Regions from separate parts of the Halomonas sp. M1 genome, predicted to be linked through region 2. Evidence: predicted binding sites of a transcription regulator. Region 2 holds the regulator's gene; the other holds the start of a gene.

Region 1 (15,662 bases), 1.8 Mb from region 2:
ATAGGCGTCATGCCACATGAAGAGGCATAGTGAGAGAAGTTTTAAATTAATAAATACAATGGCTTGCTATTTTTTAATGCCATATTGGTGCAAAGTTGGCATGCTCTGTGCTTTATATTTTGGAAACAGTTGTTTAGCGGCTAGCGTGTCGTAGGCAGAAGCCCTGTGGCGTGCTACAACAATAGCCGGTTTGGAATATCGCTGGACGTTTTGCTCTTTACCGCCAGACAAACGTTGAGCGAAGAAGAATGACAAACGTGACACATGCCCTTAGCGTGTTGAATGTTTTGTCGAATAACATTTTTATCGATAGCTTTCTGTTTTACGCTTTAAGCCACGCTCATACCGGAGGACACTATGTCAGCCAAGACTCTCGCGCTAATTGAAGAACATGATGTTAAGTGGGTAGACCTGCGTTTCACCGACACCCGCGGTAAAGAGCAGCACGTTACTGTTCCTGCTCGGGATGTGAACGAGGAGTTTTTTGAAAACGGCCAGATGTTTGATGGTTCTTCCATCAACGGCTGGAAGGGCATCAATGAATCCGACATGATTCTGCGCCCAGAAGACGGTACTGGTTTCCTGGACCCCTTCACCGAAGACGCTACCCTGATCCTGCGTTGCGACATTATCGAGCCGGCTACTATGCAGGGCTACGACCGCGACCCACGTTCTATTGCTAAGCGTGCAGAAGCCTACCTGCAGTCTACCGGCCTGGGCGATACGGCTTTCTTTGGCCCTGAGCCTGAATTCTTTATTTTTGATGAAGTGCACTGGAAGTCCGATATCCAGGGCTCTATGTACAAAATCACCTCTGACGAAGGCGCCTGGGCTACCGACAACGTTGTTGAGGGCGGCAACCTAGGTCACCGTCCGCGCGTAAAAGGCGGTTACTTCCCGGTTCCCCCGGTAGATAGCTTCCATGATATTCGTGGTGCTATGTGTAACACCCTGGAAGCGATTGGCCAGACCGTGGAAGTTCATCACCACGAGGTTGCCAACGCGGGTCAGAACGAAATCGGCGTTAAGTTCAACACGCTGGTGAAGAAGGCTGACGAAGTTCAGGAAATGAAGTACGTGATCCACAATGTGGCTCACGCTTACGGCAAAACGGCTACCTTTATGCCGAAGCCCCTGGTGGGCGATAACGGTTCAGGTATGCACATCCACCAGTCCTTCTGGAAAGATGGTCAGAACCAGTTCGCCGGTGACGAGTACGCTGGCCTGTCTGAAATGGCGCTTTACTACATTGGCGGCATCATCAAGCACGCCCGCGCTCTGAACGCCTTCACTAACGCGTCGACTAACTCTTACAAGCGTTTGGTACCTGGTTTTGAAGCGCCGGTAATGCTGGCCTACAGTGCCCGCAACCGTTCTGCTTCTATCCGTATTCCGTACACGGCTAGCCCGAAAGGCAAGCGTGTCGAAACGCGCTTTCCTGATCCGACGGCCAACCCCTACTTGGCGTTTGCCGCCATGCTGATGGCCGGTATCGACGGTATCAAGAACAAGATCCATCCTGGCGATGCGATGGATAAGAACCTGTACGACCTGCCGCCAGAAGAAGGCAAGTCAGTGCCGACCGTTGCAAACAGCCTGGATCAAGCGCTGGAAGCACTCGATGTTGACCGCGCGTTCCTAACCGAAGGTGGCGTGTTCACCGACGAAATGATCGACGCCTACATCGAACTGAAGATGGAAGACGTTGAGCGTATCCGCATGACGACTCACCCCATTGAGTTCGACATGTACTACAGCTGCTAATCAGCGTTATTAATACCTAGCTGCTACTATCACCCCGGCGGTGGTTGTCAGTAGCGAAGTAAATGCGCTAACAAGTACGGTAGTAAGTACTGTTACCAGCACTTATATCAGTACTGAAATAAGCACTGAAACCCCGCCTCGGCGGGGTTTTTTATTGGCACAAACAATGTAAAGGAAGGGGCGCGATGGCATTTGGGCGGCGTTTTGAGGCAAAAAAGAGTTTATTAACAGGCACTTTGCTCGTGCTGTGCCTGTGGGTAAGCGCTGCGCAAGCACAAACGGTTTACCGAGTGCTGGATGAGCAGGGCAGGGTCACCTTTACCGATAACCCGGAGCGCGGCGGCGAAGCGCTGACGTTAGCACCGCTGCCGAGCGTTTCCACGTCTCCCCGCGCTGCCCCATCGGCGCCGCGTCGCCAGGGTAGCCCTGGGCAGCCCTTTATGCCTTACGACCGCTTTGTGATTAGCGCGCCCCAGGGTGGGGCAGCTATTCGCGATGGCATGACCGCCGTCGAGCTGCACGTGTCACCCCCGCTGCGGGAAGATCACAAAGTTCAGCTATTGGTGAACGGTGAGCTTAGCCAGACAGCGCTGAATAGCGATGCATTTTGGTTGACGGGCCTTTCCCAGGGCCAGCACCGGCTTCAGGCTGAGTTGCTCGATAGCAGCGGCCGGGTGCAGCACCGCACTGATCCGGTGAGCATTACCGTTGCTGACGAGTAGCTCTGCACTATAGTGGTGCATTGACATCGCCAAGAAACCGCTACATTGCGCTAGAACGTCTCGCCGTGTTGGGAAACGATGCCCTCAAGCCGTGCAACTCGGCGCTTGCCGATAGTTGGCGTGCTTTTTGCAGTTCTTCCTGCACAACCGGCAGCGCGCCTTTTATGCTGAATCATGCGTATGCCCGAAAGAAGATTCTCAGCACACTGTTTTAGCGTATTACGTCAGCTCACTTAGTCAGGGTATGCCATGTATCAACGTTTGTTAGAACATCTCACAACGGCGGTACTGTTGCTGGATGGCGAGCTACGCGTTCGCTGGATGAATCCTGCTGCTGAAGCATTACTGGCCGTTAGCCTAAGCCGTGTACAGAATATAAGTCTGGATACCCTGCTGGGCAGTGGCGATAGCATTGATGACGTGCTCGCCAAAGCCCGGGATGCCTTTCACCCCTTTACCCAGCGTGAGGCGCGCATTACGCCGCTAAATAGCGAACCCCTCACGGTGGATTACACCGTTACCCCCCTTTCAGAAGATGAGCTGCTGTTAGAAGTAGAACCCCGCGACCGCCTGATGCAAATTTCCCGGGAAGAAGCGTTAACCACCCGCCAGGAAACCATCAAAATTTTAGCCCGCGGCTTGGCCCATGAAGTTAAAAACCCACTGGGGGGGATTCGTGGAGCAGCACAGCTGCTGGAGCGAGATTTAGACGACCCAGCGCTGCGTGAATTTACCCATATCATCGTCGAAGAGGTGGACCGCCTACGTGACCTAGTGGACTCCATGCTTGGCCCCAACCGCATCGTGAAACATGAGCCGGTCAATATTCATAAAGTGCTGGAGCGGGTGCGGGCGCTGCTCATCGCTGAGCACCCTCACGTAGCGGTCACCCGCGACTATGACCCTAGCCTGCCTGACCTTTCTGGCGATGAGTCGCAGATGATTCAGGCGGTGCTTAACGTCGCCCGCAACGCGGTTCAGGCCATGAGTGATGCAGGCACCCCCGCGCCAGAACTCATCCTGCGTACCCGTGCCAAGCGCCAGTTTACCCTGGGGGCCGAGCGCCACCGGTTAGTGAGCGAAGTAGGCGTGATTGATAACGGCCCTGGTATTCCTGATGCATTACGCGAAACGCTCTTCTACCCCATGGTTTCTGGGCGCGCTGAAGGCAGCGGCCTGGGGCTATCCATTGCTCAGTCAATTTTGCACCAACATCAAGGATTGATCGAATGCGATTCACGACCCGGCCACACCGAATTTCGTTTACTGATTCCATTGGTTATTAATTTCACCGGAGAAGCGTCATGACTGAGGCGACACGTACCGATGTTGCACGGGTGGTCATTGTCGACGATGACCGCGCCATCCGTTGGGTGCTCGAGCGCGCGCTGGCGCAGCCAGACCTGCAAGTCGAGTGTATTGAGCGGGCCGACACCGCCTTAGCCCGGCTATTAGAGAACCCGCCCGATGTGCTGGTGACCGATATTCGTATGCCGGGTATTGATGGGCTTGACCTGATGTCGCGGGTGCGCGATGCCCACCCCGATTTGCCCGTTATCGTGATGACTGCTCATTCCGATCTAGATAGCGCGGTGGCCTCCTATCAAGGGGGGGCATTTGAATACCTGCCTAAGCCGTTTGATGTGGATGAGGCGCTTGCCCTAGTGCGTAGAGCTGTTGCCCATGCCCGGGAACGCCAGCGCCCGGTAACGGTTCCAGAAGGCTTAAGCGCTGAAATTATTGGCGAAGCGCCTGCGATGCAGGAAGTGTTTCGTGCCATCGGCCGCCTTTCGCACTCGCATATTACGGTATTAATTAATGGGGAGTCGGGCACGGGTAAGGAGCGCGTTGCCCAGGCACTCCACCAGCACAGCCCCCGGGCGGGTAAGCCGTTTATCGCGCTTAACATGGCGGCAATTCCCCGTGACTTAATTGAGTCTGAGCTGTTTGGCCATGAAAAAGGCGCTTTCACAGGCGCTTCCCAGCAGCGTCAGGGGCGCTTTGAGCAGGCCAACGGCGGTACGCTGTTTTTAGATGAAATCGGCGATATGCCCGCCGAAACGCAAACACGGCTGCTGCGAGTGCTGGCCGACGGTGAGTTTTACCGCGTGGGTGGGCATACGCCGGTAAAAGTTGATGTGCGCATTATTGCGGCCACTCACCAAAACCTGGAGTCGCTGGTCGAGGATGGGCGCTTTCGGGAGGACTTGTTCCACCGTTTAAATGTGATCCGTGTGCATCTGCCGTGCCTAGCAGAGCGTCGGGAAGATATTCCCCGCCTCACGCGCCATTTCTTGGCCGAGGCGGCGAAAGAGCTGGCAACGGATATCAAAGTGCTCACCGCAGAAGCAGAGGCTCACCTTACCCGTTTGCCTTGGCCTGGCAACGTACGCCAGTTGGAAAATATTTGCCGCTGGCTAACGGTCATGGCTTCGGGCCGTGAGATCCTCATTGAAGACCTGCCGCCGGAGCTGCGTACGTTAAGTACGACAGAAAACAGCGCCCACGGCGATTGGCGCTCGGCTTTCAGAGAGTGGGCCGACCGCGCCTTGGCAGAAGGGCATACCCATTTGCTGGAAGAAGCCGTGCCGGATTTTGAGCGCATCTTAATAGAGACAGCGCTGAAGCATACCGGAGGCCGCAAAGGAGAGGCTGCCGAACTGCTGGGCTGGGGGCGCAATACGCTGACCCGTAAATTAAAAACGCTACTGCCCGCGCTAGCCGATGAGGGGGGATAACACCGCATTAAGCGTTTAAGCACCAGAGAATGACGTATGTCACGCGCGTTACTAATAAGGTTGGTAAAGTTAACCTGACAATAACCTTTATGTACGCTTTAGCGTGTATACACCAGAGTGCTTACCGTTATGCCCTCGCGTTTAGAACGCCGTCGCCGCGTCAGCTCCACCGCATTGGCCAACGCCGCTTGGGTGTCGAATACCCTGAGTGCGCTGCGCGACACGCTGACGGCTCGTCACCACAGCCGTGATTTTATCTATGCCTATGGCCATTACCTACGCAGCCGGGTCGTGGCCATGGGCTTTATTTTTTTACTGCTCTCACCGTTATGGCTATTGATTGATGCGATGATGCTGCCCGAACCACTGCACCGTTTTACCCTGGCGGGGCGTGTGGTAATGATGGTGGGGTTCGCGCTGGTGGTATGGTGGGCCTGGCGCAGTGAAGAGCAGATTCAGCGGATACGGTTTAGCACAGGAGCGCTGATTGCTTTGCCAGCGCTGTTTTACGCCTTGGTGTTAAGCCTAGTGCCGCCGGGTGATAGTCAGGCCTTGATCGGCTACAGCTTTATTCCTTTCTTGTTAGTCGCGTCTCTAAGTATCTTCCCCTTCACCTTGATAGAGTCGCTCCTCGCGGGGCTGCTGCTTCAAGGGTTGCTCACCTTTTCCCAGCAGGTGGCCGGTACCTGGCTAACGCCAGTCGGATTTGAAGAGCAGTGGCTATTAGCGGCGCTGCTGGTGGTGGCGCTGACGGCCAACCATTTTCAGCTTAGCCTGCTGTTAAGGCTTTATCGGCAAGCGACCCATGATGCACTGACAGGGCTGCTTAACCGCGGCGCCTTGGAGCGTCGCTTTGCCGAGCTTGAGCGCGAAGCCGCACGTACTGGCAAAGTGCTTCCTTATGGGTTGCTAATGATGGATATCGACCACTTTAAGCAGGTCAATGACACGCACGGTCACTCCGTGGGCGATAAGGTACTGCGCGAATTTGCCCGGGTAATAGCGTTGCAAGTGCGTACTGGCGATATGGTGGCTCGCTTTGGTGGCGAAGAATTTGTGGTGGTGTTGATGGGGGCAGATATCACCAACGCTTCCCTCATTGCTGAGCGCATTCGTGAGGCGGTTGAAACTGCAACGCTGTTTGATCATGACGGCCACCCGGTGCCTGTAACGGCCAGCATAGGCGTGGCCTGCCCCCAGGCCCTGGAAACCAGCGAGGAAGTTCTCAAACGAGCAGATGCGCACCTTTATTGCGCTAAAGCCAAGGGGCGTAACTGCGTGGTCGCGAGTGATCTATAAAAAAGCGCCCGCTGCTTATGCTTAGCAGCGGGCGCTTTAGTGTGGCTTAGGTGTTGCTTATTCGTCGGCGCCGGGTACGCCGCCTAGTTCTTCAATCAGCGCTTTGTAGCTTTCGGTCTGCTCAGTGAGTGTTTGGGTAACCTCATCTTCTGAGAGATAAACCACCGGCATTAAGATGCGCTCTTCGGTGATTTCAATGAAGCGCTCATCCTGGGTAGCGGCTTCCAGTGCTTCGGCCAAGCGTTCAACGTGGGCGTCAGGCGTGTTTTTGGGCACCATTACCACACGGATTTCCGCCGGGTTAATGTCATAGCCGGCTTCCTGCATGCTTGGGGCATCGGGGAACGCCACTAAACGCTCTTCCGCTAGGCTAAGCAGTACGGGCATTTCGCCAGACTCGGCATAGCCTGAGTGGGTGCCGCCACTGTAGGCAAAATCCACATCGCCGGAAAGAATCAGTGGCGCCATGCCGGCACCCCCTGCTGTCGGCACGATGCGAAGGTCGAGGCCTTCTTTCTGAGAGATGTACTCAATGATCATGCGATCAAGGGCGGTTTGCGTGGCGTAGCTAGTGCCCGGGTTTTCCCGCGCGTACTCAACCAGGGATTCCCAGCTGTCGCCGAAGGGGCGGTCTTCACCGGTTACAATGGCCGACTGCCCTAACGTAACGCCTGCAACGTAGCGGAAATCGTCCAGCTGATAGGCGGTTTCAGTTGCTAGCGGGCCGTAAGTAATGGTCATCGAGGTGCCAAAAGCGAAGGTATAGCCTTCATCGCGGTTATTGGCTAAGCGTGTTAGCGCAATACCGCCACCCGCGCCGGGTTGGTTGACCACGTTAACGGGCTGCCCCAGCTCATCTTCCAGTACGTTGGCAAGTACACGTGCCTGAATATCGGTGCTGCCACCCGCGCCAAAACCAACCACTAACGTAAGCGGCTTGTTAGGGAAGTCGCTTGCTTGAACGGTGCTCATGCCGACAGCCAGTGCCGCAGAAAGAATCGCTGTACTAAGAAGTGTTTTTTTCATGGTGCCATTTCCTCAATCGTTTATAGGAATAGTTTTTGATTTTTATATGTCGCGTTATAAAAATAGTTTTCAGGTGTTGGTTAGTTTGAGCACCGCAGGGCTATAGAGAGACCGAGCGGCGCTGTCGGTAAGAGCGGTAGCTGCTCCAAGCGAGGTGCAGCACCATCAGTACCGTGGCGACCACGAAGAGCAGTGCAATAGGCCGCTGCAGCAAAATGCTGATGTCACCGCCGGATAGAATTACTGATTGGCGCAGATTCATCTCCAGCATAGGGGTCACAATGAAAGCGACCAAGAACGTCACGAAGGAGTAATCGTGCTTCTTCAAGAAATAACCAAAGATGGCAAAACCGAACACGGTTAATAAGCCAAAGGTGCCGTACCCCTGCACCTGTATGCCCGCTAGGCACAGGAATATAACCACCGGAATGACGATGTTTTGTGGCACATTAGTGACTTTGGCAAAGATGCGTAGGCCATACCAGCCCACGGCGAGCATAAGTAGGCTTGCCACTACCATGCCCGCAAAAATAGTAAACAGCATTTGTGGATGGTCGCGCAGCATAAGCGGCCCCACCTGAATGCCGTGAATCATAAAGGCGCCTACCAGCAGGGCGGCAGAAACGCTGCCAGGAATGCCTAAACCGAAGAGTGGAATATAGCTGGCGGGGATAACCGCGTTATCGGCTGCTTCCGCGGCGGCAATGCCATTTGGGTTGCCTTTGCCAAAGCTGTGGGGGTCTTTTGAGCCCCGTTTAGCAAGCCCATAGGCCATAAAGGAACCCACTGATGGCCCAAGGCCGGGCAACGCACCTACAAAGGCCCCTACGCCGGTGCTTTTAAAAATAGTAGGTAGCGTCTTTTTAAATTCACCGTAAGAGAGGTCGTCATCAGGGTTATGGCCAAGACGCACCGAGCTGCCCCCTTTAGTACGCCGGTACTCGTCTAACTGCACAAACATTTCCGAGAGCGCTAAGGTGCCAATCACCAGAGGAAGTATAGGGACGCCTTCCATCAACTCAGCGAAGCCAAAGGTTAAGCGCATCGCCCCCGTTTCAGGGTCGAGGCCCACCGTTCCCAAAATAACGCCCATTCCACCAGCCGCCATGCCTTTTAGGAACGAGCCGCCTGCCATGCCAGCAATGAACACCAACGCAAAAATTAGGATAGCCGCTAACTCATAGGGGCCAAATTTGAGCGCCACAGAGGCAAAAGGGATCACCACGGCGATCAGCAGTAAGGTCGAGAGTAAGTCGCCAATGACCGAGGCTAGCAGCCCAACCTTGAGTGCTTTGCGGGGCTGGCCATTTTTGGCCATTGGGTAGCCGTCCAGGCAGGTAGCCGCTGAGGATGGCTCGCCAGGGGTGTTAAGCAAAATAGCTGAAACGGCGCTGCCTGCTGCCGTGCCTTTGGAAAGGCCGATAAGAAAGGCGATAGCCGCATAAGCGGACATATAGAACGTGAGGGGAATAGCGATCGCGATGGCAACGGAGCGGTTTAAGCCAGGAATGACCCCGACTAAATAACCTAATAGTACACCGCCAAGGATGACGCTAATGGAGTGCAGGGTTAATGCATCGCCAAATGCACCCGTAATTGCGCTAAGTTCCGGCATATCAGACCACCCCTATGCGCATTAGATGAACCGTTAATAAATAGAGCGCTGCGGTCGGAATGGCCGCTGCCAGAAGAATAACGTACCAGCGTCGTTCACCAAGCAGCGCGACCAGTGTGCCTACAATAAAAGGAGCTAACCAGGTAAGCGGGATAAACGTGGCTAGCCCGATAAACAAAAGCACATAACAGAAAGGCCAAGATTGGTGCCAAACGTTTGATAGGGGAGGGAGCTTAAACAGTGGCGCACGGCTTTTTTTGAGCTGTATCAGGCTAACAAGCGCAAGCGCAGCGGCACATAACAGCATTACCCAGGCACCTAGCGTGGCAAGGCGTTGGGGGTGCATGCCAAAGGCCATGCCTGAACCACCATACCGAGGGATAATCCAAATCAGCAGCCAGCAGGAGAGGAGGGTAACCCCCAGTCCTGACCACAGATTTTTACGGCGTTCTGCGATATCGGTCGTCATAGTTATTTTTTATTGAAATGAGTTGAGTATCACCACCCTATGAGTCGAGCAGGCAATAATCAACTTGCCGCAATGAAACATTTAAACGCGACAATCAACGCTTTTTTAAGTAAATGCGACGCCGTTAATGCGGTCTGTGAGAAAAAACAGCTGGGATACTAGTTGTGATTAGTAGGTGCAGAGTGAGTGTGAGCATCCGCTTCAAGCACAAACACAGCATCTGCTAATGAAGGGTCGGGTATTTGGCACTCGTTACGCTCCCAGGGTAACAGGCTCAAGGCGTGCTCTACGCCCATCCCGTTAAGCTGGTGGGCAACACCTTCGTTATAGATAACATGGCCCAGGCCCATTAAACCTACGGCCAAATATCCCTGACGAGCTTCGTCGGCTAACCCGTGGGCCATGGCGACGTCCCAACTGAGCTGGGCGTTAATGAAGCGCGTTAGCCGGTCAGGGTCGTCCATGTCCATGGCATGCTGCTCAAATGCCGCTTGCAGCCTTTGTTGGTAGGCGGCAGGCGCGTCTTGCGGGGCGGGAATGTGGTGGCGCTGGTCAGCGGGAACGTTTTCAAATCCCTCTGCAGACAAGCGCTGGCGCAACGCCGGAGTAATGTTTAAGGCAATGAGCGGAATCTGCTGTAATCGCGCAAAGTGAAAAATGGGTAGGTAAAGTGCAGGATCAAAGCCCCATGTCTCTTGCCACTGGGTCTGCTCTAGCAGTTCATTTTCATTCAGCTCACCTGCCACCCAGTCGTCTAGTACTGGCTGCGCGTGACGTGGCAGCATCTCCAAACCGATCACCATATCATTACGCAATGCGTGCAGCCCCGCCAGCGTGCTTAGCTGCCAGCGGTGATGGTCAATGGCGTCATGCCGCTCGCCTAGTAGCACTACCTGTTGCTGGGCAGCCTGAGCGAGAAGTTCGTTATTGGGCACTGCTTGATTCGCTTGCCACCATTCGCCTGGGCTGGGGCAACTGGCGTGCACGCTGAGCGGCGTTAAGCCAATAGCTGCCAGTGAGGCGGTTATCAGACGTAAATTCATAGGGTTGATGCCTACTTTTCAGCCGCTTTTAGACGGTTGATTTCTGCCAGAAGGGCTTCCGCCTCTTCTGTTAAGGTGGCGTTAGCCCGCATGTCACCGTTGCGAGATGCTTCCATCGCCGCCTGTAGTTTACGTTCATAAGCCTGCTGAAGCTTCTTTTTTGGGTCGCGCTTAAATAGTCCGAACATGAGCACTCTCCTAATGGGTGTATATCATTTGTATAGATTTATAGGGTGCATGTCGAATATTTGTTGAAATGCCTCAGGTAAAGACTGCTTAACAAGCGCGGTTGAGTGCCGCGCACTGGCCCAAAAAGCGCTCAAAATCAGCAAGAATAGTGTCCAGGCTATCGTGCAAACGGTGGTCGTCATCGACCATTCGTAGAGAGAGCCGCTGCACGCGGGCGCGTTCGATAACCGGCCCGGGCGGTACTACATCGTCCCGCCACCCATGAACAATATGCGTGACGGCTGCTTGAATAGTCGGCGATGTTTCAGGGTAGTCGAGTAGGCCCAGTGCGGGTGCCAGCAAAAAACAGCCGAGCACGGGCTGCTGCGCACTCACGGCAGCGCTTAACCAGCCACCGATGCTTGAACCAGCCAATACACAATGGGCGGGGGTATCGCGCCGGGATGCCATGGTGGCCCGCAGGTGCTGCAAGCGTTGTTGCGGTTCCGGCATTCCGCGATAGTCCATGACTACCGGCTCACAATCCTCCAGCTGTTCAGCAATGCCGTTGAGCGCCTGTATTTTTAACGCTCCAGGGCCACTTTCTAAGCCGTGGGAGAGGTAGACGGTCATCATAATGGTTAGCTACCTGCTGAGCGTTGGAGGGCTTCGCCGCCCTGTTCGATATCTTGACCCACGCCGCGAACGGTATTGCAGCCGCTGATAACAAGTAGGGTCGCCAGTACTACCACGCCAAGTAAAAGTGTGCGCTTCATCGAAGATTCCTTACAAGGACACGAGCCCAGCACGGGCAAAGAGGTTCACTGATTAAAATAAGCCCAGTTGGCGACTGATGCCACAGGTTTAAGGGGGAATGCTGATGTTTGCCGCGACTTTTTGTCTCATGTGTCAGTTTTATACACTAGAAAACGATTTTTTAAGTCAATCCAGTCGATTTTTCAGCAAATCATTTTTTAGTAAATCTATGTTTTTAATAATATTAATCCTTTGGCTTGGCTTGTTGGCCTATTGTCTGCAGTTACTAGGTGTACCCTGAAGAAACGCTGTCATTTAAAGGATTATAGTTAAAGGATTATTGCAGCCAGCAACGGAAGCGTTAGCAAGGATGGTAATTGGCAATGACAGAAAAATAGTACGAGTAAGCTGACAGGTAAGTCAGGAAGGCACGGAGGCCAGCAGTTGAAAAGGATTTAAAAGGACGCTCAGTTTGCTTGTTACTACTTGCGCAGGGAAGCGTTGGTCATCAAGGTCATGGAGCGGCAACGGTGCAAAATCACCATCTCGTTTAACCGAGGTGGTTTTTTTGCATGTTTGTGATTTAATAACGCGCTGATATTTCTAGGATTTCTTAAAACCTTTGCGTAACGCTCGGCTTTTGTACAGATGAACAAGGCTTTTTGGTCTATTCTTGCGGGACACGCAACTTTTAGCGGTTATAAAACGTCAACGCAGCAGCCGCACACCTTCAGGGACGAGCGTTATGGCCATGGTACTGATGTTATGCATGTTCGTGCTGTTTCTTGTGTTCTCAGGGCTTGGGCTTTACATGATGTTTAAAACATCTTTTTTGGCGACTGTCGACGATATTGACGATATGCCTCCTGAGAGATGAGCCCGCCACATCATTACACCAACGCCCGCAGCTGCGGGCGTTGGTGTTTTAAGTAACCATTTTTATTTGCTTTTATGCCACCGGCCTTTCCCTCGCTCAGGCACCATGCGCCCAAAATAGAGCAACCCAAAGGCTAACCAGCTGAGGGTTAAAATGCCGGTAAATATAAGTACTGAAAGCGCCCCAAACTGGGCGATGAGGGGTAGCGCGGCGGCTGTAAATAGTCCGCCCCCCACGACGGGTTCGAACATCAGCTGCTTGTAGCCAAAGCTTTCAAGTGCGCCAGATTTATTTTTGGGATCGGCCATTTTCATCAGCAGCAAGCCGGTAACGGTGACCCCCATGGATTGGCCAAAATCACCTATGCCGCGCTCAAACCAATTTTCGGGTATCACCCGTGGGGCAATGACGATCAGTACGAATAGGGACCAGCCGATACCTGCCAGGGCAAGCAGTAAGAAAGGCATAAAGTAGTCACCTAGCGTTGTAAGCGACAGAGTGGCCAGAGCGGCAACAATGGTAAAGTCGAGTGCGGTACCTGCGATGCGCGACATGGTTCGTGTGGATACATGCCGCTCCAAGTTGAAGCGCATAATAAACAGTTGAACAATCACGCCACCAATCATGGCAATCGGGAATAGCGGCACGTGGGCTAATATTTCCAGCCCGTCATTGCGCGCCCACGTCATTTGTTCTATCCACTGAAGGGCGGTGAGCAGCAGCCAGCCAATGACAATCGCAATGCCCACTAAGCCGATATGAAGACTGAGTGGGTCGGTAGTGCCTGCTTCTTGCATCAGGTCTTTCTTAAACTCGCTAAACTCTTCGGTTGAGGGGCGATCATCATGACGCATCAGCTCGTCAGGGTCTTCTTGCTCGCCTTCAAGCTTTACCACTCCTCTGCGGGCAGCAATATTGATCAGCACGGTGCCGATCAGGATTCCTGAAACAATGCCTATAGTGGCAAGCCCTAATGCCAAGTCAGCCCCCTCTTCAAAGCCTAGTTCTGAAAAGGTGTCGGCCATGCCCGCGGCGGTACCGTGGCCACCTTCAAAGCCAATTTCGATAAGTGCGCCTACCATTGGGTTCATATTAAAAATGGGTACTAACACTAAAAGCGCGAGGCTTAGCCCTACCACGTACTGGCCCCAGGCCATGGTTTGTCCCACGACTACCTGCGGCCCAGCGCGTAGCCAAATGGCGCGTAAACCAGGAATGGCGGTGCCTATAAAAAGTGCGGCAAATACGACGTTAATCAGCAGGCCCGGCAGGGCCGACCAGCTTTCTTGGACATAGGCGGGGAATAGCCCAGGGCTGTCTGTAAATAGAGTCGGCATAAACCGACCAATAACGTCAGGGCCAAGAAGCAGCAGAAGTAACCCACCAATCACTGAGCTTGGCAAGAAAAGTCGCCGCAGCCAAGGTAGCCAAAGGCGTAGTGCGTTACTTACCAGCAAAACCAGGGCAATAATCACCAGCGCAACAAACAGCTCACCCACTGATAAAGTCATTTCATCACTCCTTGATGAATAGCTGGCGCCGAAGGCGATTCGGCTAAGCCTAAAAATAGACAGGAATGATGTAAACGTAGTGCGAAATGGTTTAAAGCGCTATTAAACCGACGCTATATCAAGCGCGTTAGCCCATGACATAAAGACTAAGAAGCGCGAACCCATACCCGATGGCGGCCCCTGCTATCACGTCGCTGGTGTAGTGCAACCCCAGGCCCACCCGTGACACGGCGATCAGCAGTGAAAGCGGCAGGACAATTGGTAGTAACCACGGGGTATGTGCGGCGACTAATACGCAAAACATAACTGCATGCATGGTATGACCACTAGGGAAGCTGTAGCGGTCACGGGCAGGTTCGCCGCAGTGCACGCCGTTGCGGTAGGTAATAAACGGACGTTCGCGACAAAGGCGAGTTTTAAGCAACCGGTAAGCAACAATTGCCAGACAGGCAGTAGTGGCGTACTGCGCCAAACGCCAACCATGCTGAGGCTGTAGCCAGGGCTGAGCGGCAATTAGTGCTACCCATACCGGCCAGTCGCCTAACCTGCTAGCCGCTTGCAGCGTAAGGCGCCAAGGGCGGTAGAGGCTTAGTAGCGTGATGCGCTGACAAAACCGCCACTCCCACAGGTCAAGACGGTCGAATACGGCAAGCGGACGTGGACGCATGGTGGTTCTCCTGGGCTTGGTGAAGGTAACGCGTGAACTGCTCAGCAATGCCTGACCAGCTCTGTTCTAACACCCGTAGCCTGGCAACACGGCCAAGGCGTGCGTAGTCGGCAGGGTGTTGGCATAGCTCAATGGCTGCCTGTGAAAAGGCAGCGGTGTCGTCTGGGGTAACGGTAATGCCGTTATGGCCGCTTTGAATCAGCTCGGCGCTGGCGGCATGCTGGTAGGCCACCACCGCCAACCCACTTGCCATGGCTTCGCTCACTACGTTGCCCCAGGTTTCCGAAAGCGAAGGAAACACAAACATGTCGGCGCTGGCATAGTGGCGTGCCAAGGTCGATTTATCGACAAACCCAGTAAAGTGAGCCTCGGGCAGTGCCTTTTGCAACTGGGCACGGCCCGGGCCGTCGCCAACAATCACCTGTGCCATATCAGGGCAAACATTGCGCATGGCGTGCAGCGTTTCTTGAAGTAGCGCTAAATTTTTTTCCGGCGCTAAGCGCCCTACATAAAGAGCAACAGGTTGATGGTCGGTAACGCCCCATTGGCGACGCAGCCGGGAGTCACGGTGTGCGGGTGAAAAGTGTTCGCCGTCGATGCCGCGAGACAGCACATTCACATCATGAATGCCCTGCTGCTGTAGCGCCTTTGCTTGTTGGTGAGTAGGCACCAGCGTGAGCGCACACCCGTTATGGAAGTAGCCCAAGTAGCGGCGAGTAACCGCTGATAGCCAGGGCACGCCATAGTCGTAGCAGTAGTGGTCAAAGTTGGTATGCCAACCCGCTACCAGCGCAATTTTCAACCGCCGTGCCGCTTGGCGAGCCGCCCAGCCGAGAGGGCCTTGGGTAGCTAAATACACCGCATCAGGCCGCTGCTTGTGCCAAAAACGCCGTATTTTAGCGGGTGTGCAAAGCCCCACTTGCACCTCGGCATAGCCAGGTAGCGCTAGCCGCTGCACCTGAAGCTCGCTTGTCACCTTTGATGCTTTACCGGCAATGCTGGGTTTC
Region 2 (15,662 bases):
GCCGATGTGGTATTAGCGCTATCGAACTCTGGCGAAACGGCCGAAGTAACCGCTCTTTTACCGCTACTTAAAAGACTCGGCACCCCCCTGGTAAGCATGACCGGCCGCCCCGGCTCCACGCTGGCTAAACATGCTGATGCCCACCTGGACAGTGGTGTTGAGCGAGAAGCTTGCCCGCTCGACCTTGCGCCTACCAGTTCGACTACCGCAGCGCTAGCGCTAGGAGATGCACTTGCCGTCGCACTTTTAGAAGCTCGCGGCTTCACCGCTGAAGACTTTGCCCTCTCTCACCCTGGCGGCAGCTTAGGCAAACGTTTGCTACTGCGTGTTAAAGACGTCATGCATGACGGTGCTCGCCTTCCCCAAGTTGCGCTGGGTAGCCCACTTCGGGATGCCCTGTTGGAAATCACCCGGCAAGGCCTTGGCTTCACCTGTGTCGTCGATAGCGATGGACGCTTAGCCGGCGTGTATACCGATGGCGACCTACGCCGCACCCTTGATCAATTTCATGACCTGCGAGAGGTGTGTGTTGACGATGTCATGACACGGCCTGGGAAACGTATTGGGCCTGATGTGCTTGCTGCAGAAGCTGTTCGGATCATGGAAGATAGCCGTATCACTGCGCTTGCCGTGGTCGATGAACAGCAGCGACCTATCGGCGCTTTACATATGCATGATCTTTTGATTAGCGGCGTTATCTGAAAACTATTGAACACTTACAAGGAGGCTCTATGGCCCTACCTGATGCTCTACTTGATCGCATTCGTCGTGTACGTCTACTCGCTCTTGATGTCGACGGCATATTGACAGATGGCCGGCTCTACTTCCAAGCGGATGGCATTGAGATTAAGGCGTTTCACACCCAGGACGGCCACGGCCTAAAGCTATTAAAACGCGTTGGTATTCATGTGGCGCTGATTACCGGCCGAGACTCTACCATGGTCAGTCAACGCGCCGCGTCTCTGGGCATTACCCATGTCCATCAAGGCTGTGAAGACAAGCTCGCCACACTCAAAGACCTTTGCAAGCGCCTTGACATCACTTTAGAGCAAGTTGCCTACTGCGGCGACGACTTACCGGATTTGGCCCCTATCAAGCGCTCTGGAGTAGGCATTACCGTTCCCAATGCACCCGACTACATGCACACCCACGCGGATTGGATCACCGATCGCCTTGGTGGCCACGGCGCGGTTCGTGAGATCTGCGATACGCTGCTCATGTCCCAAGGCCACTGGGATGCCGTGATGGACACCTATCTACACAGGCATTCGTAATGACTCGGCGGGTTAAAAAGCGCGTCTGGCTAACCGGGGTTGTGGTTGCCCTGGGCACCCTGCTGGTATGGATAGACCCCCGCGGCCCGCAAGACATCGCTCCAGACCCAGATGCTCAAGCCGATGAGCCTGGCCATGTGCTAGAAAACGCTGAAATCACTCTGTTTGGCGAAACGGGTGCTATTCAACAGTCGCTGGTCACGCCCTATTTAGTTCATACCCCCCAGCGGGCCATGACGCAAGCCACCTCGCCCCGAGTAACACTATTTGATGGTGAACAGCGAGAGTGGCTAGCTACCGCCAACGCAGGCACGCTCAATACGGACACACACGCGCTGACATTAACCGGCGCAGCCAGACTATTGGCACCGGATGAAGGCTGGCAGTTGGATACAGAGTTATTACACTATAACGGCATGACACGCCATGCATGGAGCGACGTGCCGGTACTTCTGCAGCAACCGCCACAGCGGATCAGCGCTTCACGCATGGATGTGTGGCTTGACACTAGCCAGGTTCGCTTAACCGATAATGTGCGCGGCATCCACCCGCCCGCCCCCCAGACGCCTTAGGAGTCGCTATGAAAGTTTTAATCTGCACCGCGCTTTTAGCCCTAGCGGTGCCGCTCTCAGCGGCTGCCCAAACAACGCAAGCGCCGGTTGAAGTTGAAGCAGACCGCTTAGATCTTGATCAGCTCGCTGGCACGGCAGTCTATAGCGGCAATGTTAATATTCGCCAGGGTGAGATGCAGCTTCGCGGGGAGCGTGTCGAAATTCAGCGCAATGATGCTGGCGAACTTGCCCGCGCAATCGCCACGGGTGAGCGCGCTTACCTACGGAACCAGCTAGACGGTGAAACAACACCCATGGAAGGCTGGGCACGTCGCATTATCTATCATGTCGCCGAACGCCGGGTTGAGCTCATCGATCAGGCAGAGCTTACCCAACGAGGTGATCGTTTCCAGGGGGGGCGCTTGGAATACTTCATTGACCGAGAGGTCGTGCAGGCCCGCTCAGAAGTCGACGGAAGCGAATCACAGCGTATTCGCATGACCCTACAGCCCGCGCAATAGGGAGTTCATTTGTGACAACCCCCAGCACCACAGCAACTAACGAAACTGCTCCGGTAAAAACGCTCTATGCTCATCACCTGGCTAAAAGCTATAAGCGTCGCCGGGTGGTGAAAGATATTAACCTAGAGATTACCCAAGGCAGCGTTGTGGGGCTACTCGGCCCGAACGGAGCGGGTAAAACCACCTCGTTTTATATGATCGTTGGGTTGGTTAAGTCTGACGCAGGCAGCGTCGGTATTGATGATCTAGACCTCACCCGCGCACCCATGCATGAACGGGCTATTGCAGGCATTGGCTACCTGCCCCAGGAAGCCTCTATTTTTCGTAAGCTTTCGGTCGCCGACAACATCATGGCAATACTTGAAACTCGAAAGGAGCTTGACCGTAGCGCCCGTGAACAGCGTCTAGAGTCGCTACTTGAAGACTTCCACATTACCCATATCCGCGACAACCTGGGCATGAGCCTATCCGGTGGCGAGCGTCGGCGCGTTGAAATTGCCCGCTCACTGGCAACCGAGCCTGTGTTTATTCTGCTAGATGAACCGTTCGCAGGCGTAGACCCTATTTCAGTGGGTGATATCAAAACGATTATACGCGCGCTCAAACAGCGACATATCGGTGTCCTCATCACCGACCATAACGTACGAGACACGCTCGATATCTGCGATATCGCCTATATCGTTGGCGATGGCCAAATCATTGCTAGCGGCGACCCACAGTCTATCCTCGATAACCAGAAGGTGCGCGACGTCTATCTCGGGGCTGATTTCCGCCTATAAACAGGCGCCTACCGACTAATTACTTTTAATGGCATGCTTATTGCACTTGCACCTGAGGATAACTCGCACTAGGGTGGAGCTTTCTGATTAACGAGTGGTTCTCAGATGGTCATGAAAGCTTCTCTTCAACTGCGTATCGGCACACAGCTGACCATGACACCTCAGCTGCAGCAGGCAATTGCGCTGCTCCAGCTCTCAACACTCGACCTGCGGCAAGAAATTCAGCAAGCGCTCGACGCTAACCCAATGCTGGAACAAGAGGATGAATTTGGCGAGCAGGCGGTCACCGAGACGCCGGAAGCAGAATGGGCTGAAAGTATCCCTAGTGAGCTTTCTGTGGATAGTGACTGGTCCGACACCTACCAAGATATGGGCAGCACGGGCGGTAGCAGCGAAGGGCCTGATTTTGAGCGCCAGGCAGCAGGACAAAGCCTGCACGGTCACCTGCTTTGGCAACTTGCCATGACCGACTTCACGCTACGTGAGCACACTATTGCCGAAAGCTTGATCGATGCCCTCGATGCCAATGGCTACATCACTCAGCCGCTTAACGACATCCGCGAAGGCTTAAAAGCTCAGGGCCTGGACGGCCTAAGCCAGCGTGAAGTAGAGAACACCCTGTTGCGCTTGCAGCAGTTTGAGCCCACCGGGGTCTTCGCGCGGGACTTACGCGAGTGCCTAATGCTTCAGCTAGCCACGCTCCCCGAGGAGACGCCGCTTTTAGTACCTGCCAAACGGCTGGTGCGTCAATTTCTTGAGGCACTCGGCAAAGACGATATACGGCTGCTTAAACGACGCTTGAGCCTGGATGATGAACAACTCGATGATGTTATTCGCCTCATTCGCAGCCTTGACCCGCGCCCCGGCAGTGCCTACGGCGACAGCGATGATAGCTATATAACCCCAGATTTGGTCGTGCGGCACGATAATGAAGGCTGGCACCTGGAACTTAATCCAGAAGCGTTGCCCCGGCTACGCATTCAGCCTGACTACGCAAGCTTGATAAAGCGTGCTGATAAAAGCCAAGATAACCAGTTCCTTAAAGAGCACCTTCAAGAAGCCCGCTGGCTAATTAAAAGCCTTTCGAGCCGAAATGATACGCTGCTGCGAGTGGGTCGAGAAATTATCGCGCGCCAGATTGGCTTTTTAGAGCATGGTGAAGAGTCGATGAAACCGTTAATTTTAGCGGACATAGCCGAAGCCGTGGAGATGCATGAGTCCACCATCTCCCGGGTGACCACTCAAAAGTATATTCATACGCCCCGAGGAGTATTTGAACTCAAGTATTTCTTTTCCAGCCAGGTCAGCGGCCAAGATGGTGGCGACAGCCACTCCAGCACCGCTATCCGCGCGCGGATTAAGAAGTTGGTGCAAGATGAGCCACCGGGCAAGCCGCTTTCCGACAGCCGTTTGGTGACGCTCTTGGAAGCAGGCGGAATTAGTGTTGCAAGGCGCACAGTCGCCAAATATCGAGAGTCAATGGGCATTCCCTCTTCAAGTGAACGGCGCCGTTTACGTTAGCGAACAAGGAAACACCGCTATAGGGCTTTGCAACAGCGTAAAAAGGGTTACAATCGAAGTACAGTCCCATGGATAAGGAGCACGTCAATGCAAGTAAATATCACTGGTCATCATGTAGATCTGACTGACGCCTTGCGTGACTACGTAAATGAAAAACTAGCGCGCGTTGAGCGCCACTACGACAACATTACGACAGTACAAGTGACCTTATCTGTTGAGAAAGAGCGACAGCAAGCTGCCTGCACTCTGCACGCAGCCGGGGCTGATCTTCACGCCGAAGCATTAGATAATGACATGTACGCCGCTATTGATGCTTTAGCGGATAAGATCGATCGTCAACTCGTTAAACACAAGGAAAAAGCACAAGCTCGCGCCCAAGGCGCTGGTGTGCGTTAATTCAATGACGTTGGAAACCATACTCCCCCCGGAGCGCGTGCTATACGACGTGCCCGGGGGCAGCAAAAAAAGGGTGCTGGAGTTTTTCAGCACCTTTATTGCCCAAAACACCCCTAGCCTGGATAGCCAGGAAGTCTTTAGCCGTTTAATTGGTCGCGAACGCCTGGGAAGTACTGGTATAGGTAATGGCGTTGCCATTCCCCATGCTCGAAGCCCCCACTGCATCGCCCCTATTGCCGGCTTTTTAAAGCTTGCCGAGCCAGTCGATTTCGATGCCATTGATGGCGACCCTGTCGATCTGGTGTTTGTCTTGTTGGTGCCGGAAGAAGCTGACGACACGCACTTAGCATTACTTGGGCAAGTTGCCACCATCATGAACGAGGCTGATACGCGACAACAGCTTCGGAAAAGTACTAGCCAGCGTGAACTTCTTGAGCTTATCACCTCAAAAATCCGTGAAAAATCGGCGCACTAAGCGTCTACCTCGACGCTAGCCGCTACCTTTCTTCATTTTAAGCCTCATTAATTTTTTGGCAGCCCAAGAGAAACTCTATGCAATTGGTGATCATTAGCGGCCGTTCTGGGTCCGGTAAATCTATCGCCTTACAAGCGTTAGAAGATCTTGGCTACTACGCCATCGACAACTTACCCGCGATGCTGCTTGGCTCTTTAGTAGATGAGCTGCGTGTTCAGGGTGGGCGTACCCATTTAGCGGTAAGCATTGATGCCCGTAACCTGCCAGCAGCTCTTGAGCGCCTGCCAACGCTACTTGAAGAGCTCAATCAGCGGCAGATTCGTTTCCAGGTAATTTACCTGACCACCGATGCAAGAATTTTATTAGAGCGCTACTCCGCTACACGTCGTCGACATCCGCTAACTCGCGATAGCGACATGACGCTTGAGGAAGCCATTAACAAAGAAGAAGAAACGCTGCTTGAGATACGCGACCTTGCTGATCTCATGATCGACACTTCACGGCTTTCGGTGCACGACTTACGTCGCCGTATTACCGATCAAGTCGCCCATCAGCATAGCGACCAGCTAACCCTCACCTTTGAGTCATTTGGCTACAAGCGGGGCGTACCCCTAGATGCCGATATTGTGTTTGATGTGCGCTGCTTACCTAACCCCTACTGGGACCCAACGCTACGTCAGTACACTGGCAGAGACGCTAACATTGTGGCTTTTCTCAGCAGCTACCCCATTGTCGATGCGATGAGCAACGACATTTACAGCTGGTTAGAGAAGTGGCTGCCGGCTTACCAAAACAGCCAGAGAAGCTATATGACCATTGCAATCGGTTGTACCGGCGGCCAGCACCGCTCTGTTTACATGGTGGAGGAACTCGCGCAACGGCTCGTAAAACACATAGGGGAAGTACAGCTAAGGCATCGAGAACTGGGACTTCAGTACACTCTCAGTGAACAACCGGCGCAACCATCACCTTCAGAACCAGTCGAACCTGAGTAGCTTTAACACCTTAGATGCACGTATCCAACAAGACGACACCACTCGGCAAAAAGGAACCAGGGTGCCAGAACGAAATTTAACCCTTACCAATCAGCGCGGCTTACACGCGCGAGCGGCGACTAAACTGGTCAAATGCGGGCAACAGTTTTCAGCCAACATTTTCGTTTACAAGCAACAGCAAAAGGCCGACGCGGCTAATATTATGTCGCTACTGATGCTAGCAGCACCTTGTGGCACCGAGTTAAAGGTTATCGCAGAGGGCGATGACGCTGAACAGGCGCTGGAGGCCATCCAAAGCCTGTTCGACGCGAGATTTGATGAGGATCAATGATGGTACTAATCAGCTAACCGCTATCCCCAAACATGAGTTGCTAGCTGCCTGCGACCGTCATGGCATCAATTAACCAACTGCCGGTGTGAATACTGCCACGAGTGTCTATGTCATCAGCAACACCGACCAAGCCCGCAAACATGGTGTTGAGATTCCCAGCAATGGTGAACTCTTCTATAGGGTACTGCACTTTCCCATTTTCAACCCAAAAACCCGCGGCCCCTCTTGAATAGTCACCGGTAACGCCATTAACGCCCTGCCCCATTAGCTCGGTTACCCAAATCCCCCGACCCATCTCTTTCAGCAGCGCGTCCCGGCTCGTGGCAGGGTTTACCAATCGAATATTACGCGCACCGCCAGCATTAGCCGTGGTTTGCATCCCTAAACGGCGAGCGCTGTAGGATGAAAGCATATAGCTTGCGATATTTCCCTGGTCAATAAAGCGGTTATTGCGCGTTTGCACGCCTTCGCCATCGAAGGGAGAGCTTGCGGTTGCCCCCACTTCCATCGGTCGCTCTTCTAGGCTAAACCAGTTGGGAAAAAGTGGCGTTCCTAATCGGTCGCATAAAAAAGATGCCTGACGATAGAGCGCGCCGCCCGCTAACGCGCCCATCAGGTGGCCAATTAGCCCACTGGCAAGCGTAGGATCAAAAAGTACGGGGAAGGTGCCTGTCGGTGGGCGCTTCGCGCCTAAGCGCCTAAGTGTCCGAGCAGCCGCCTCTTGCCCCACGCTTTCAGGATCACGAAGCTCGCTCGGATTTCGCGCCGAGGTGTAGTCATAGTCCCGCTGCATGCCATTTTCATCCTGGGCGATTAACATGCAGGAAAGCGAGTGACTGCTACCCTTTTGCGTTCCCAAAAAACCGTGGCTATTGGCATAGACACGCACGCCTTCACCACTAGAGAGCGATGCCCCCTCCGACTGGTGAATCCCCGCCACGCTGCGGCCAGCCTGCTCGCAGGCCAAGGCTATCTCAATAGCCTCATCGGTGGTTAGCGGCCAAGGGTAATGCACTTTTAAATCGGGCAAATGCGATGCCATCAGGGCAGCATCAGCCAACCCTGCAGCGGGGTCTTCCCCTGTGTAGCGGGCAATCGCCAGGGCCTTTTCCACCGTCGCTTTAATAGAGGCACTGCTTGCATCGGACGACGACGCACTGCCTTTACGCTGCCCCACATACAGCGTCACGGCGATTCCTTGGTCGCGTGAAAGCTCTACCGTTTCCACCTCGCCCAAGCGCACGCTGATGCCCACGCCTTGGTCGACGCTTGCACCTACTTCAGCTGCATCTGCACCGAGCTGTTTTGCCAGCGCCAACGCCTCTTCTGCACGTGTAGTTAACAGCGCCTGCTGTGAGGTTGCGTCAAATGCCTGTGCCATGTTGTGGCCTCCTTTTCGCCAGAATCGCATTGGCGAATCAATGTTGTTGTCGCAGCTGATATAATGCTGCAAACGAATCTGATCAGTGAGTTCTAGTATGCCTAAGAAACGCCCCGAACCCTTCGATAGTGATGAACAGGAAGAACGCCCGAGCAAATCTCAGCTAAAACGAGAAATGCATGCGTTACAGGCACTTGGCGAAACACTTATTGCCATGAAGCCCGCAGAACTGGCGCGCTTTCCGCTCTCTGATGACATGCTGCGAGCCATTGAGGAAACCTCCCGCATCCGCTCCCATGAAGGGCGTCGACGCCACATGCAGTACGTGGGAAAACTTATTCGCAAAGAAGACCTCGTCGCTATTCAAGGGGTATTTGACGGCATTGAACAAGAGAAAGAGCAGCGTGACCATGCCTTTCATCGCCTTGAGAAATGGCGTGACCGTTTAATCGACGAAGGCGATGACGGTGTTGACTTATTTCTTGCCGAGTACCCTGACGGCGACCGCCAGACGCTGCGCCAGCTAGTGCGCAATGCACGAAAAGAGCGCGAACAAAGCAAGCCACCCACCAGCTCGCGTAAGCTTTTCAAGCACCTACGCGAGACGCTGGCCCTCTAAGTTTGGGTTAAGACGACTGGGTGCCACCAACGGTCAGCTCATCTAGCTTCAAGGTGGGCTGACCAACGCCGACCGGTACGCCTTGCCCCTCTTTGCCACACACCCCAATACCTGTGTCCATTTCCGCATCGTGGCCAATCATAGAGACTCTTCCCATGGCTTCTGGCCCATTACCGATAAGGGTAGCGCCTTTTACAGGCGCAGTAATTTTGCCATCTTCGATGAGATAGGCTTCGCTAGCCGAGAACACAAACTTGCCCGACGTAATATCCACCTGCCCGCCACCAAAACTCACCGCATAGATACCGCGCTTGACGCTCTTAATAATGTCGCTCGGCTCATCCTGGCCAGCTAACATGACGGTATTGGTCATCCGCGGCATCGGCAGGTGGGCGAATGACTCGCGCCGCGCATTGCCGGTCGGCGCCATGTTCATTAAACGGGCGTTAAGCTTGTCCTGCATATAACCCGTTAAAATACCGTTTTCGATGAGCGGCGTATTTTGTCCAGGCGTGCCTTCATCATCAACGCTGAGCGACCCACGCCCATCTGATAACGTAGCATCGTCGACAATAGTCACGCCTTTGGCAGCAACACGCTGACCCATTCGCCCAGCGAACGCCGAGCTACCTTTACGGTTAAAATCCCCCTCCAAACCATGGCCAACCGCTTCGTGTAGCAGGATGCCTGGCCACCCGGCGCCGAGCACTACTGGCATTTGCCCTGCAGGCGCGTCCACTGCATCTAAATTTACCAAGGCTTGGCGCACCGCCTCTTTGGCGTAACGCGCGGCAACGCCCTCATCTCGCAGCCTTGCCATGGAGTAACGCCCACCACCCCCTGCACTGCCGCGTTCGCGACGGCCATTTTTAAAGGCAATAACGCTGACATTAAAACGCACTAGCGGGCGGATATCTGCTGCTAAAGTGCCATCGCTGGCACGTACCAGCACTACTTCGTAGGTACCGGACAGTGAAGCGCTTACTTGACTGATACAAGGGTCAGCCGCACGCGCCACGCGGTCGGCCTCTTTCAGTAGCGCAACCTTATCTTCTGCTGTGAGGCCTGCCAGCGGGTCAATGCCTGCATAAAAGGGCGCTACAGAAACAGGCCTTACCGCCTGCCCAGAGAGCTGCTTGCCGCTACGTACAATCCCCGCTGCGGTGCGGCCAGTGTCCACCAGCGCATCGGCGGTAATCTGGTTTGAGTAGGCAAAGCCGGTTTTTTCGCCTGCTAGCGAACGTACACCCACCCCACCATCAATGTTGTAGCTGGCTTCTTTTACCTCGCCATCTTCCAACACCCATCCCTCTTGCCAGGTGCGCTGAAAATAGAGATCGGCGTAGTCGATGCCTGCCCCCATGGCATAGCCAAGCCCTGTGTCCAACGCATCTAGGTCAAGACCACTCGGCGTTAACAGAATGGAAACAGCGGTATCTAAATCGCTTTTAAGTGCGGTCATTGAGGGCCTTCTAAGGTAACCTGCGGCGATGTCCAGGGACCTCGCACGCGATAGTGAATAGTCGTCGCTCGATCAAACGCATCGCCAAACAGCTGGTCGGCGAGGAATAAGGCGCCCCCCACAATGGGGGCGCCCACGGCAATGGCCGCGATGGGTAAACTTTGGCTAACTGGCAGTGTGACGCCTAAACGCTGATCGAGTTCACGCTGCGCTAGGTTGATGTTGCCGGTAAGCGTCATTGAGGCTGCCGGGGCTTCAATATGCAACGGCCCGCGCATCATTAACTTCCCACCAGCCACATCCGCTGTGCCATATACCCTATCAAAAGCGGTGCCTTGACCCGTAACATCAGAAAAATCCAGACGTAATCGGCGTAATATGTTGTCAAAATTAAGCAGCCCAACCAACCTTGCGGGCGCGGACTCCAATGTCACAAAACGGCCATCACGGATATCGATATCAATCTCGCCGCCCGCTCGGCTCAAGTCAAGCTGCCAGGGTGCGCCAGGCCATGCTAGCTCAGCGTTGATGTCCGTTGAACGGCTACGCATCGCCACCGGCTGGCCAAGCCGCTCTAGGGCAGTACCCACATCCCCTCCGAGGATTGAAATATCGGCCCGCGTTTGACTGTTCACCGCACTGCCTTCCCAAAATAGTTCGCCCCGAGCCGAAAGCTGGCCAAGGGTCAACCCAACGGGTGACAGCGAAAAGCGTCGATCATCGGTTTGCCAATAGGCCGTTAGCGGGCCAAACCGCCCCCCACCCAAGCTGATTTCTGCAAGTCGTAACCGACCACTGGGCAGCTCGGCCAGCCATGAAGGAATGGGTGCCGACGTTGAGTATCGTGTTTCCACTGCCTCTACCCATGAGGCGGGTGAAGCTTCACTGCTACTATGTTCTTTAGAGGGCATGTCGAACAGTCGCTCGGCCTCCAGCGAAGTAATCATTATATCCAGAGGCCGCGCGGTCTTGGGGCGATACTCAACCCGACCCGAGATTAAATCACCGCTAAGCAGCATTCCCATCTGCTGCCCATGGATATCGCCCGACATGTTAATTTCACCAAAGCATTCGCTGCGGTAGCGTAAACACGGGGTACTTACCCTTAGCGAGATAGGTGCTTCGCTCTCTTCGTAATCAATATCTACCGGCGACTGGCTTTGCATCAGCGGCGCAACCGCTGCATGCCATGCCATTGGGTCTATTTCAGGTAGTTCGGCGACGACGTTAAAGCCTGGCTGGCGCAGCCAGCCTTGCGGCAACGACGCAGCCCCCAGCGCCAACTCGCCGGCTAATTCGCCATTTGCTAACGGCTGCCCACGCGCATGAATAAGCTCGGCTAGCTGGGTTTCCAGTCGCCCGCTCTCTATATCGGCCGTAAAGCGCCAGGGCCAGGGCTGCTCAGCGGTTTTAGCGAAGGGTTCAGGTAAGTGACTCACCACGCCCAGCCAACGGCTTTCGAGAGTTACCTTAGGCGTCGGCTCAAGGCGGACCTGACCACGCCACTCAGCACTGCCCTCAAATACTTGGCGAGCCTGTTCAGCAGGTATGTCTGCCAAGCGGAACAGCGCAGCGGTATTAACATCGCCACGTAAGTCGATTCGGTCTTGCTGGCTATTAACATCCGCCACAATTCGGCCACCTAGCAGCCGACCGCTGGCATTACCTGACAAAACATAGTTTTCGCCATGCTGCTGCCAGGTCAGCGCGCCCTCAACATTGGTTAAGGGTAATTCTAGGGGCTGGTAGGCGATGCTTGAAAACTGCGGGCGGGCATTGACCTCTACCTGCAAGGTGTCAGGCGCATTAAGCGGTAGCGACAGGGCAATATCTCCCTCTACATGGCCTTCAGCACGCACATCGTCAAGCAACGACATATCGACATTAGGAATAGCCTTGAGAAACTGAAGTAGCGATTGGCCATCGCTCTTTAATTGCCCAGAGAGCCTTAGCTGCTCATCGGCCATTATCAACTCACCTTCAGACGCCTGCACACCGTGGCTCTCGGCATACTCAATGTGGGCCTCAAGCACTTGCTCTTTCCAGGTCAACCGCCCCTCCACGTGCTCTAGCCGTGGCCAGTCGGGCGCGATAGGCATATGCCCCTGTGTTACCGACAGAGCCAGCGTCGCAGAGAGCTCATCGGCTGTTTGGTCGGTAGCTAAGGGCAGGCTAAGCTGGAGAGACCCGTTGGGCACATAGCCTCCGATATCGTTGAGCAGCCATTCACGCATTCCGGGTTCAAACGCGTAGATGGGCAGCCAGTGAGACAAGGGGTATTCCACAGCATCGACGTTGGCAAAATCGATATCTAAACCAAATTGACCACTCTCTTTATCCCTAATTAACCCAAAGCCACCGCTAACCTCTGCACCATCCCACTGCACGGCTAAATCACGACCACTAATCATTGTATTGGGGCCATCATAGACCCACTCCACCACGCCTTGGGCATGACTAAGCTGCATGGGGGCAATAAATAACCCAGGAAAATGTAGCGAACTCTCTCCCGCGCTACTGAAGGTCACTCGGCCGCGAAAATCCCGCGCTTGTACCCAGGCATCCAGTGGGCCGCCGCCGGGCGCCTGCTGCCAGGGCAAAACGGCAACATTGGTCAGCGCCGCATCAACCCCCCAGCGCCCCTCATGCTGGCCAACACTTAGCCCTTGAACTTGGCCACTGGGGGAAAGGGTTTGAAGCACCCGGGTTACTGATTCAGGCAACAGCACATAGTCGCGCCAGGCGGTCAGTGAAGAGAGTTCAAAAGCACTTGTGCGAAGCTCCCAAAAATCAGCCTGATGCGACAAATACCAGTGGTTCGGTAGCGCTGGGCCATCACTAATGCCAGAGGGGCGCGCCCACTCAACACTGTCAGCGTCGGCGCTTAGCCACGCTTTGCCACCCTCACCATCACGCTGCCAAAGGCCAGTTGCCTCAATATCTTGTAATACCGCGTATTGAATTTCATGGCGCAGAGTAAGCTCGGGGATATCCACCGCCAGGCGCGCTTCATCGAGCCGACCGCTATGCCATCGTCCCCACAGCTTAACTTCGCCCCCTGCCTGTTCTAGGTGGGGCATATAGTCCGGCCGAAATACCGCCGCTAATGACAGCAAGTGATCAAGCTGCATATCGAGCTGTAGTGCCGCCGAGAAGTCGCTAAACCCTCGCTGCCCTGGCTGCATTTCCACCTGCATATTCAGCGCAGGAAGGGCCTCTTCATCACTTAGGTCGGGGGTTTCTAAAATATTCACTACCCCCTCTAGCCGTGTGCGCCGCTCGTCACCGTTGAGCAATAAGGTAGGCGCATGCATGGCCACCTCATCTTCTTCTCCATGCAGCACAACGCGTGTGTTATCCACCCACAAGCGCTGACGCAGGATAATGCCTGCCCACTTATCAATTTTGGCTAAATCCAGCGTAGGCTCTGGCGCTATAAACTCGGGTAGCTCGGCAGGGTTTGGCCAGCCCCAAGCAGCGTCTTGCTGCTGGTAAAGATGAAACTCAGCCCCAGTAATACGGGCATCGTTAAAAATGGGGGCAACACTTAGGAGCGAGGCCCAGCTATCAAGCCGCAGGTGGGCCTGCTCAAGGGATAGCAGCCGTTGCCCTTGCGGCGTTGCTGCTTGTAAGCCCTCTAAGCGCAGAAATAAATCGTTGCGCTCAAGGGAGAGAGAAAGGTGCTCAATAGTCACCGGTACGCCGATACGCGCTTCAAGGAGCGCTTCAATGTTGGGCGTTAGCGCCCCTACTTGGCTAATCAGCAGCCTTATTACCAAAAGCAGTATGGCCAGCATGCCAAGCAGCCACGCAAATGCAATCAGGAGCCACCGCCCCCACGAACGTAGCGCTATCATTACATCAGCACAATATCGTACTGTTCTTGGGAGTAGTGCTGCTCAACCTGAAAACGGATCGTTTTGTTGATAAAGCTCTCCAGGTCAGCCACTGCTGCGGACTCTTCATCCAACAAGCGGTCTACCACTGGCTGGGATGCGAGTACCATATACGTCTCAGCGCTGTAAGCTCGCTCTTCGCGCAGTATTTCACGAAAAATTTCATAGCAAACAGTTTCAGGAGTTTTCAATGTGCCGCGTCCGCTACACGTAGGACACGCTTCACACAATGTCTGCTCCAAGCTTTCGCGCGTACGCTTGCGGGTCAACTGAACTAAGCCAAGCTCGGTTACCCCGGTACACTTGGTTTTAGCGTGATCCCGCTCTAGGGCTTTTTCCAGTACGCGCAGCACCTGACGTTGATGCTCAACATCTATCATATCGATAAAGTCGATAATGATAATACCGCCCAAGTTGCGCAACCGCAGCTGACGCGCTATCGCCGTCGCCGCTTCAAGATTGGTTTTAAAAATGGTTTCTTCGAGATTACGGTGACCGACATAGCCCCCGGTATTGACATCAATGGTGGTCATGGCTTCAGTGGGGTCAATCACTAAGTAGCCGCCCGACTTTAACTGCACTTTACGCCCTAACGCTTTTTGAATTTCATCCTCAACACTGTAAAGGTCAAAAATAGGGCGCTCGCCGGGGTAGTACTCAATACGATCCACCGCCTCGGGCATAAACTCTTCGGCGAACTCCACGAGTTTGACAAAGTTTTCCCGGGAGTCGATACGCACTTTTTCAATATCATCACGCATCACATCGCGTAACGTGCGCATAAAAAGCGGTAGGTCGTCGTAGATGACGCTAGGCGGAACAGCCGTGATTTTACGCTCACTTACTTTGCGCCAGATGCGCAGCAGAAAATACATATCCCCTGCCAGCTCTTCTTCGCCCACGCCTTCAGCCGCTGTGCGGACGATAAACCCCCCGGTCACATCGATGGTTTGCTCTTCTATACCCTTATCCAGCAGGGCTTTAAGCCGCTCCCGCTCGCGATCATCTTCAATACGCTGGGAGACGCCATGGTGTGGCGAGTCAGGCATGTAAACAAGGTAGCGTGAAGGAATTGAAAGGTGCGTTGTCAGTCGCGCACCTTTGCTGCCAATCGGGTCTTTGGTGACCTGCACCACCAGCGCCTGCCCCTCATGGAGTAACTGACCAATCGTTTGCTGCTCATCACTGGGCGTACCCGGCGGCATCACTTCATGGGCATGAATGAATGCTGCACGCTCTAAGCCAATATCAACAAAGGCAGCCTGCATACCAGGCAGTACCCGCACTACTTTACCTTTGTAGATATTACCTACGATGCCGCGCCGGCGTGAGCGCTCAATTAGCGCCTCTTGTAGTACGCCATTTTCTACCAGCGCAACGCGGGTCTCCATTGGCGTTAAATTTATGAGGACTTCACCGCTCATGCAAAATTCCTTATTGGGTCATAATCCTTGCCAGCAC

The links. The regulator sigma-54, encoded in region 2, starts transcription at its own class of promoters, with help from an activator protein. The targets are predictions, from matches to a motif close to TGGCACNNNNNTTGCTNT.
Region 1: a site for sigma-54 is predicted at 2,603-2,620, ahead of glnL (nitrogen regulation protein NR(II)). Genes of this name have one in related genera too.

What each region holds. Positions count from the first base shown of each region.
Region 1 is NZ_CP121119.1:2,720,157-2,735,818, forward strand. It holds gene glnA (glutamate--ammonia ligase) at 358-1,764, shown strand; gene P8S54_RS12595 (DUF4124 domain-containing protein) at 1,950-2,486, shown strand; gene glnL (nitrogen regulation protein NR(II)) at 2,736-3,794, shown strand; gene glnG (nitrogen regulation protein NR(I)) at 3,791-5,224, shown strand; gene P8S54_RS12610 (GGDEF domain-containing protein) at 5,354-6,523, shown strand; gene P8S54_RS12615 (tripartite tricarboxylate transporter substrate binding protein) at 6,581-7,549, opposite strand; gene P8S54_RS12620 (tripartite tricarboxylate transporter permease) at 7,650-9,164, opposite strand; gene P8S54_RS12625 (hypothetical protein) at 9,166-9,633, opposite strand; gene P8S54_RS12630 (ChaN family lipoprotein) at 9,792-10,676, opposite strand; gene P8S54_RS12635 (DUF6435 family protein) at 10,688-10,864, opposite strand; gene P8S54_RS12640 (YqiA/YcfP family alpha/beta fold hydrolase) at 10,953-11,480, opposite strand; gene P8S54_RS12645 (entericidin A/B family lipoprotein) at 11,486-11,620, opposite strand; gene P8S54_RS12650 (sodium/glutamate symporter) at 12,540-13,988, opposite strand; gene P8S54_RS12655 (phosphatase PAP2 family protein) at 14,116-14,655, opposite strand; gene P8S54_RS12660 (glycosyltransferase family 1 protein) at 14,618-15,662, opposite strand, start outside.
Region 2 is NZ_CP121119.1:909,227-924,888, forward strand. It holds gene P8S54_RS04135 (KpsF/GutQ family sugar-phosphate isomerase) at 1-702, shown strand, start outside; gene P8S54_RS04140 (HAD hydrolase family protein) at 732-1,274, shown strand; gene lptC (LPS export ABC transporter periplasmic protein LptC) at 1,274-1,846, shown strand; gene lptA (lipopolysaccharide transport periplasmic protein LptA) at 1,855-2,346, shown strand; gene lptB (LPS export ABC transporter ATP-binding protein) at 2,358-3,125, shown strand; gene P8S54_RS04160 (RNA polymerase factor sigma-54) at 3,231-4,646, shown strand; gene raiA (ribosome-associated translation inhibitor RaiA) at 4,734-5,042, shown strand; gene ptsN (PTS IIA-like nitrogen regulatory protein PtsN) at 5,047-5,517, shown strand; gene rapZ (RNase adapter RapZ) at 5,595-6,512, shown strand; gene P8S54_RS04180 (HPr family phosphocarrier protein) at 6,574-6,843, shown strand; gene pmbA (metalloprotease PmbA) at 6,884-8,224, opposite strand; gene yjgA (ribosome biogenesis factor YjgA) at 8,322-8,843, shown strand; gene tldD (metalloprotease TldD) at 8,851-10,305, opposite strand; gene P8S54_RS04200 (AsmA-like C-terminal region-containing protein) at 10,302-14,162, opposite strand; gene rng (ribonuclease G) at 14,162-15,625, opposite strand.